DNA from 2 places in the Geobacillus sp. Y412MC52 genome. Region 2 is predicted to be linked to the other one. Evidence: predicted binding sites of a transcription regulator. Region 2 holds the regulator's gene; the other holds the start of a gene.
The links. The regulator CtsR, encoded in region 2, represses protease genes until heat stress. The targets are predictions, from matches to a motif close to ATGGTCAATAAAGGTCAAACA.
Positions count from the first base shown of each region.

Region 1: the regulator CtsR is predicted to act here: its motif matches at 2,204-2,224, upstream of GYMC52_RS04700 (ATP-dependent Clp protease ATP-binding subunit).

Region 1 covers NC_014915.1:927,322-931,535, forward strand. The annotation lists gene GYMC52_RS04700 (ATP-dependent Clp protease ATP-binding subunit) at 1-2,135, opposite strand, end outside; gene GYMC52_RS04705 (FixH family protein) at 2,403-3,149, shown strand; gene GYMC52_RS04710 (membrane protein) at 3,257-4,214, shown strand, end outside.
Region 2 covers NC_014915.1:95,497-99,710, reverse strand. The annotation lists gene clpC (ATP-dependent protease ATP-binding subunit ClpC) at 1-243, opposite strand, end outside; gene GYMC52_RS00540 (protein arginine kinase) at 240-1,331, opposite strand; gene GYMC52_RS00535 (UvrB/UvrC motif-containing protein) at 1,337-1,885, opposite strand; gene GYMC52_RS00530 (CtsR family transcriptional regulator) at 1,901-2,362, opposite strand; rRNA gene rrf (5S ribosomal RNA) at 2,628-2,744, opposite strand; rRNA gene GYMC52_RS00520 (23S ribosomal RNA) at 2,973-4,214, opposite strand, start outside.

The sequences.
Region 1 (4,214 bases), 830 kb from region 2:
GATTCGATTTTCGCCACAATGGCGTCCCCTTCAACGTCGATGCGGATTGCGCGCACCGATTGATCCGCGTCAAGCAGGCAGTCAGCGATGTTGTCTTCGACATGCTCTTGGATGACGCGGCGGAGCGGGCGGGCGCCGAAGGCCGGATGGTAGCCGAGTTCGGCCAGTTTTTCTTTCGCCGTTTCGGTCACTTCGAGTTCAATGCCTTGTTCGCGCATCGCTGCTTTGACGTCAGCGAGCATCAGGTCGACGATCTCAAGCAAGTGCGCTTTTTCGAGCGGCTTGAACTCGATGATGGCGTCGAAGCGGTTCAAAAATTCCGGCTTGAAGTAGGCGCTGAGCGAGTCAAGGACGCTTGTTTGCCCGTTGCCCTCTTTTTCAAAGCCGACGGTGATTTTTTTATCGGTTGCGCCGGCGTTGCTTGTCGCAATGATGACCGTGTCTTTGAAGCTGACGGTGCGGCCTTGGCTGTCGGTTAAGCGGCCGTCTTCCAAAATTTGTAGGAAGATGTGCTGCACATCCGGGTGCGCTTTTTCAATCTCGTCAAGCAAGATGATGCTGTATGGGTTGCGGCGCACTTTTTCCGTCAGCTGGCCGGCTTCTTCAAAGCCGACATAGCCCGGCGGCGAACCGATCAGCTTCGAGACGGAATGTTTCTCCATGTATTCGCTCATATCGAGGCGAATCATGGCGTCTTTTGTGCCAAACAGCTCCTCGGCGAGCGTTTTGGCGAGCTCCGTTTTCCCGACGCCGGTCGGGCCGACGAACAAGAACGAACCGATCGGGCGGTGTTTCGCTTTCAAGCCGGCGCGGCTGCGGCGAATGGCTTTCGCGACTTTTTTCACCGCCTCCGCTTGGCCGATCACTTTTTTCGCCAAGTTTTCTTCGAGATGTTTCATTTTTTCTTTTTCATCGGCTTGCAGTTTGCCGACCGGGATGCCGGTTTTCTCGGCAATGATTTGCTCGATGTCCGCCACATCGACTGTTGGGCGTTCTTGGGTGACGCCTTGCTCGAGTTGTTTCTCAAGCTTCAGCTCTTCAGCGCGCAGTTTCGCCGCCAGTTCATAGTTTTCCTCTTTCGCAGCTTGTTCTTTTTCTTTCGCGATTTGGATCAACCGCTCTTGCAGTTGTTTTTCATCGGTCGGGCCGAGGCGCAAGTTCGCTTTCGAGCCGGCCTCGTCAAGCAAGTCGATCGCCTTGTCCGGGAGGAAGCGGTCTTGAATGTAGCGGTGCGACAATTTCACGCACGCTTCGATCGCTTCGTCCGTATAGCGGACATGATGGAATTGTTCATATTTTGGCTGAATGCCTTTTAAGATGGCGATCGCTTCCTCAACGGTCGGCTCCTGGACGATGACCGGTTGGAAGCGGCGCTCAAGAGCCGCGTCTTTTTCAATTTGCCGGTATTCTTTGAGTGTCGTCGCCCCAACGACTTGCAGCTCGCCGCGGGCAAGCGCCGGTTTTAAAATGTTGCCCGCGTCCATCGAGCCTTCAGCGGCTCCAGCACCGACGAGCAGATGGATTTCGTCAATGAACAAGATGATGTTTTTCCGCTCTTGCAGTTCGGCGATGAGCCGTTTCATCCGCTCTTCAAATTGGCCGCGGATGCCGGTGTTGGCAACAAGCGAAGCGACGTCAAGCAAGTACACTTCTTTGTTCAACAGTTTTTCTGGCACTTGCCCTTCGGCAATTTTCAGCGCCAGCCCTTCAACGATGGCCGTTTTCCCGACGCCCGGCTCCCCAATCAACACCGGGTTGTTTTTGTTGCGGCGGTTTAAAATTTCCATGACGCGTGCGATTTCTTTGTCGCGGCCGATGACCGGATCGATCAAGCCCGCTTTGGCCATTTGCGTCAAGTTGCGGCCAAACTGATCCAAAAATCCGCCGCTATGGCTTTGCGGGCGTTTCGCCATCGTTTCTGGCGAGCTCATCCCCGCGTTGGCGGCTGTGAACGGGCTAGTAAAGAAGTCATCAAAGGAAAACGGCGAAAAGCCGAAGTTCATCATCGGAATCGACAATTGTTGTTTTTGTTTTTCATAGCATTCATGGCACAGGTGAAGTTGTTGTTTTTCACCGTTCCATTGCAAGTTGACAAACACCGTTGCTTCACGTTGTTGGCATGCTTGGCAGCGCATGAGGCATACCCCCTTTTCCATTATTCAGGTTTTGACTTTGACTTTCTTTGACCTTACGACTTTATTATACTTTGACCTTTTTTGACTTTCAAGTGTTTTGTACAAAAAAATTGTGATAACGATGAAATGTTTTTGAAAAAATGGTGAATACTAATGTAGGTGCGGCAAAGCTATGATAAAGTGAAAAACAGAAAAAGAGGCGGAAAAGACTCTGTCTTTGGTGCTGACGATGATCATGAATTTGAAGGAAAAAGGAGAAAGGTGAAGATGAGAAGACATGTTGGTTTCGCGTTTGCTGTTGTACTTTTGGGGATGATGATCATGGCTGCTTGTACAAATCACAACAAGCAAGCCGAGACGCCGGCCGTGCTTGACGTGAAAATCGATGCGCCGGATCACATCGATTTGAACAAACCGACCAAGCTCGCCTGTGTCGTGACGTACGGCGGTGAAAAAGTGGACGATGCGAACGAAGTCAAGTTTGAAGTATGGAAGCATGGAAGCGACGAGCGGGAAATGCTTGAAGCGAAGCATGACGGCAATGGCCGTTACTCGGTGGAAAAAACGTTTACCCAAGCGGGAACATATTCGGTCGTCGCCCATGTGACGGCGCGCGATATGCATAACATGCCGAAAAAAGATATTGTCGCCGGCACCCCGGAACAGGCGGCGACGGCCGACGGTGCGCGCGAAAATTCCCAAGGCAGTGCTGAAGAACACCATCATGGCGCCGTCGCCATTTCGCTGTCGTCCCGTTCGTTCGAAGCCGGAAAACCGGCGGCATTGACCGTTCACCTCACCAAAGATGGGAAGCCGTTTACGAACGCCACCGTTCGCTTTGAGATTTGGCAGGCGGACAACAAGCATGAATTTGTTGATGCAGATAAAAAAGGAAACGGCGAATACGAAGCAATGGCCACGTTTGCCAACAAAGGAACGTATTCGGTGAAAGTGCACGTCGAAGGAAGCGGCGGGCTGCACGAACATCAAGTCGAACAAGTGACGGTTCAGTAACGAAGGATGCCGAGGGAGGCATCCTTTTTTTCTACTCGTCTTTCTTGTCCGCTGCGGACATATATATAGAAGTAAAGCAACGGACAAGGAGAAGGAGAGGGCAGTCAGTGAAGAAGAAAGCGGAATGGTCGGAAGCATGGCAAATCGCCGCTGTTTACGTCGGCACGGTGATTGGAGCGGGATTTGCGACTGGCAGGGAAATTATTGAATTTTTTACCCGCTACGGAATGGCTGGGACGATCGGGGTGGCGGTCAGCGGCGTTTTGTTCACATGGGGCGGCGCGCGCCTGATGGTGATGGCGCGCCGCATTGGAGCCGCGTCATATGATGAATTGAATCGCTATTTGTTCGGAAGAATGTTGAGTCCGTTTGTGACGCTTGTGATGACGGCGATGATCGCGGGGGTGACGGCGGTGATGATCGCCGGGGCGGGTGCCGTGTTTGAAGAGCAGATCGGCTGGCCGAGGCAGGCGGGCGTCACGCTGACGCTCGGTTTGGCGCTTCTTGTCATGTTGTTTGACCGCAAAGGGCTGTTTGGCGTCAACGTGTTTGTCGCGCCGATGATGGTGCTGTTCAGCGCCATCGCCTTTGTGAAAACAATCGTGGCTGGCGATTTGTGCCGTCCGGACATGGCTGCGGTGGACTATTCCCTCAAGGCGATGTTGTCCCCGTTTTCCTATGCGGCCTTTAACTTGGCGATGGCCCAAGCGGTGCTTGTCCCCATCGCCCGCGAAGCGACCGATGAGCGAGCGGTGAGGCGCGGAGCGATGTTAGGCGGAATGGTGTTGACGGTTTTGCTGCTGTTGAACCATATGGTGCTGCTGTCGTTTCCACACAAGGACGATTATGATATTCCAATGGCCGAAGTCGTTCATACGTTTTTTACTGTGTTGTATTGGCTTTATGTCGTCGTCATTTACGGAGAAATTTTTACATCGGTCATCGGCGGCATGTTTGGACTTGCACGCCAAGTGCGCGTTTGGGCGCCGCTTGGCGGGAAATGGCTGGGCGTGCTGCTCGTTTTGCTGTTTGCGGCGGTCAGCCCGTTTCATTATGGGGAGCTGC
Region 2 (4,214 bases):
CGTATAGTGGATCGTATGCGACACTTCACTGCCACGGCCGATGAGCGATTCGACTTCTTTTTGGATTTTATCTGGGCCGAGCCCAAGCGCCATGAGCGCCTTAGCCGCGATCCCCTCGCCCTCGCGGATGAGGCCGAGCAAAATATGTTCTGTGCCGATATTGTTATGGCCGAGGCGAATGGCTTCTTCCTGCGCCAGCGCCAGCACCTTTTGCGCCCGTTCTGTAAATCTGCCAAACATCATCGTTCATCACCCTCCATCTTTCTTCGTTCCTCCATTTTTAAGCGCTCCCGGATCAGCGCCGCACGGCGGACGTCCCGTTCTTCAGGGCGAAGCGGCCCGCCGGCATATTGCTGCAAAAATCCCGGCTGCGTCAAAATCATCAGCTCATTTAAAATGTTGCGCGAGATGTTCTTGATATATCCTAGATCAATCCCTAAGCGAACATCGGACAAACATTGCGCCGCTTCTTTCGATTCGATGACGCGACAGTTGGCCAGTATGCCGTATGAACGGAACACCTTGTCTTCTAATTGTATGCCCAAAGTTTTCACTAATGCCTGACGAGCCGCTCTTTCTTGGGCGATCAGCTGCTGAACGATCGTATGCAAATCAGCAACAATGTCTTCCTCCGATTTCCCAAGCGTGATCTGGTTGGAAATTTGGAATATATTTCCCAACGCTTCACTCCCTTCACCGTATGTTCCACGGACAACAAGCCCAAGCTGGTTGATGGCAGGAATAATACGGTTAATTTGTTGCGTCAGCACAAGCGCCGGAAGATGCATCATCACCGAAGCCCGCAATCCCGTCCCGACATTGGTCGGGCAGCTCGTTAAATAACCAAGCCGCTCGTCAAAGGCATAGTTGACATACTCTTCAATCCAATCGTCCAATTCGCTCGCCGCCTCGAGAGCCTCAGCAAGCTGCAACCCCGGGAATAGGCATTGGATGCGGATATGATCCTCCTCGTTGATCATGATGCTGATTTCTTCATTTTCCGAAAGCAGACAAGCGCCAAACGGCGAATCCTCAGCCAGATGCGGACTAATTAAGTGTTTTTCTACCAATACCCGTTTTTCAATCGGCTGAAGCTCCGACATTTTCAACAACTCGAAGCGGCCTGCCCCTTCGTAAGAACGATGGGCGAACGTCCGTTCAAACAACGCGACGATTTGCATGGCTTCTTCACTGCTAAACAGCGTTGGAAAACGAAAGTCAACGATGTTGCGCGCCAATCGAATGCGACTGCTTAAGACGATGTCCGAATCCGGCCCCTCTTGGCTCATCCACGCGCTGACCGCCGTATTGAAAAACTTCTCGAACGACATACCGCTTACATATCCCCCTCTCCGCGTCGACGCAGTTCATCCTCCAACGAGCGGATTTGGTCGCGCACCTCGGCCGCCCGCTCGAACTCCTCGCGGGCAACGAGCTCCTGAAGCTTTTGTTTCAGGATGGCCAGCTGCTTACGCAAGTGGAGAACGCCGCCCTTCCGCTTTGGAATTTTTCCTGAATGGGCGGTATTGCCGCTATGAAGCCTTTTCAAAATCGGCGGCAAGTAGCGGGCAAACGTCCGGTAGCAATCGACACAGCCGAACCGTCCAATCTGTGTGAATTGGTGATATGTCATTTGACACGTCTCGCATTGAAGCACATCAGGATTCGGAAATGCGTTAGTTGTCATTTCCTTCATTGGCGCTTGAAAGTTGAGAAGCCCCGCCAACAAGTTGTTGAGTGAAAAATCATCATTGCCGTAGAACGTAAACATATGGCCATGCTCTCTGGCGCATTGCTCGCAAAGATGGAACTCCGTTTTCTCTCCGTTTACAATTTTTGTAAAGTGCATCGTGGCCGGCCGTTGCTTGCATTCTTGGCAAATCAATGCCTCCCCCTCCCCCTATTTGTATTTCAGCGACGTCAGCATCGCTTTTAACATGCGGGCCCGCAGTTCGTCCCGCTCGGGCAAATCGATATATAAAACAGAACGATCCATAGCGCTTAACATAATTTTCGCTTCCCGCTCGGAAATTACCTTTTCTTCAACGAGACGTTTTACCACATCTTCGGCATTGGACTGGCTGATGCGGTGGCCGACAAGCTCGATCAGCTGGTCAATCAGCTGTGCTTCGCTTTTCGCCTTTACTTTCATAATACGGATATACCCGCCGCCACCGCGCTTGCTTTCGACGATGTACCCTCTTTCAAGGGTAAACCTCGTATTGATGACATAATTGATCTGCGAAGGAACACATTGAAACTTATTAGCGATTTCACTCCGTTTAATTTCAACGATATCTTGGTCGCTCATATTGAGCACTTGCTTCAAATATTGCTCAATGATGTCGGAAATGTTCGGCACTCTAACTACCACCTTCCTTACAACCAAGCTGCCTGGCGATGGGCCGTCCGCTGACAAGGACACCCCACTGCCTATTTGTTGACTTTGACTATATTTGACCTTACTCTTACTATACAATGTATTACGGAAAATTTCAAGAGTGACCAAAGAAGGAAAACTAACTATAGAATATCCGTTTTTTTTGGACAATAAAACGTCAAGCAGCCGAATAAATGAAAAAGCACGCCTTTTCTTCCAAGGAAAGAAAAGACGTGCTTTCCATTTTGCCTAGCAGCGACCTACTCTTGCAGGGGCGCTGGCCCCAACTACCATCGGCGCTGGAGGGCTTAACTTCCGTGTTCGGGATGGGAACGGGTGTTTCCCCTCCGCCATAGCCACTAGGCAACAATGGACAAGTCTTATTATAAGGAAAGTTGACCTGTTGTCAAGACTTTTTCATTCCCTCAAAACTAGATAACCGTCGGAAGAAGCCGCTCGCCTGCGCTTTTCGCATTGTCCAGCTCCGGCTCGCCGCCGCTCGGGGTCAAATAACCTTCGCCTTCGGGATGTGAACATCCCTGCAGGCGAAGAACATTTGCCCGTCGCGGCGACCCGCTCGCCTGCGCTTTTCTTGGTTAAGCCCTCGATCGATTAGTATCCGTCAGCTCCACGTGTCGCCACGCTTCCACCTCGGACCTATCGACCTCGTCATCTTCGAGGGATCTTACCCGCTTCACGCGGTGGGAAATCTCATCTTGAGGGGGGCTTCACGCTTAGATGCTTTCAGCGCTTATCCCGTCCGCACATAGCTACCCAGCGGTGCCCCTGGCGGGACAACTGGTACACCAGCGGTGCGTCCATCCCGGTCCTCTCGTACTAAGGACAGCTCCTCTCAAATTTCCTCCGCCCGCGACGGATAGGGACCGAACTGTCTCACGACGTTCTGAACCCAGCTCGCGTACCGCTTTAATGGGCGAACAGCCCAACCCTTGGGACCGACTACAGCCCCAGGATGCGATGAGCCGACATCGAGGTGCCAAACCTCCCCGTCGATGTGGACTCTTGGGGGAGATCAGCCTGTTATCCCCGGGGTAGCTTTTATCCGTTGAGCGATGGCCCTTCCATGCGGAACCACCGGATCACTAAGCCCGACTTTCGTCCCTGCTCGACCTGTCCGTCTCGCAGTCAAGCTCCCTTGTGCCTTTGCACTCTCCGAATGATTTCCAACCATTCTGAGGGAACCTTTGGGCGCCTCCGTTACCTTTTGGGAGGCGACCGCCCCAGTCAAACTGCCCACCTGACACTGTCTCCCACCCCGTTAAGGGGTGCGGGTTAGAATTTCAATACCGCCAGGGTGGTATCCCACCGTCGCCTCCACCGAAGCTGGCGCTCCGGCTTCCCAGGCTCCCACCTATCCTGTACAAGCGATACCAAAATTCCATATCAGGCTGCAGTAAAGCTCCACGGGGTCTTTCCGTCCTGTCGCGGGTAACCTGCATCTTCACAGGTAGTATAATTTCACCGGGTCTCTCGTTGAGACAGCGCCCAAGTCGTTACACCTTTCGTGCGGGTCGGAACTTACCCGACAAGGAATTTCGCTACCTTAGGACCGTTATAGTTACGGCCGCCGTTTACTGGGGCTTCGGTTCGCACCTTCGCTTCCGCTAAGCGCTCCCCTTAACCTTCCAGCACCGGGCAGGTGTCAGCCCCTATACGTCGCCTTTCGGCTTCGCAGAGACCTGTGTTTTTGATAAACAGTCGCTTGGGCCTTTTCACTGCGGCTCTTCAGGGCTCTTCACCCCAAAGAGCACCCCTTCTCCCGAAGTTACGGGGTCATTTTGCCGAGTTCCTTAACGAGAGTTCTCCCGCGCGC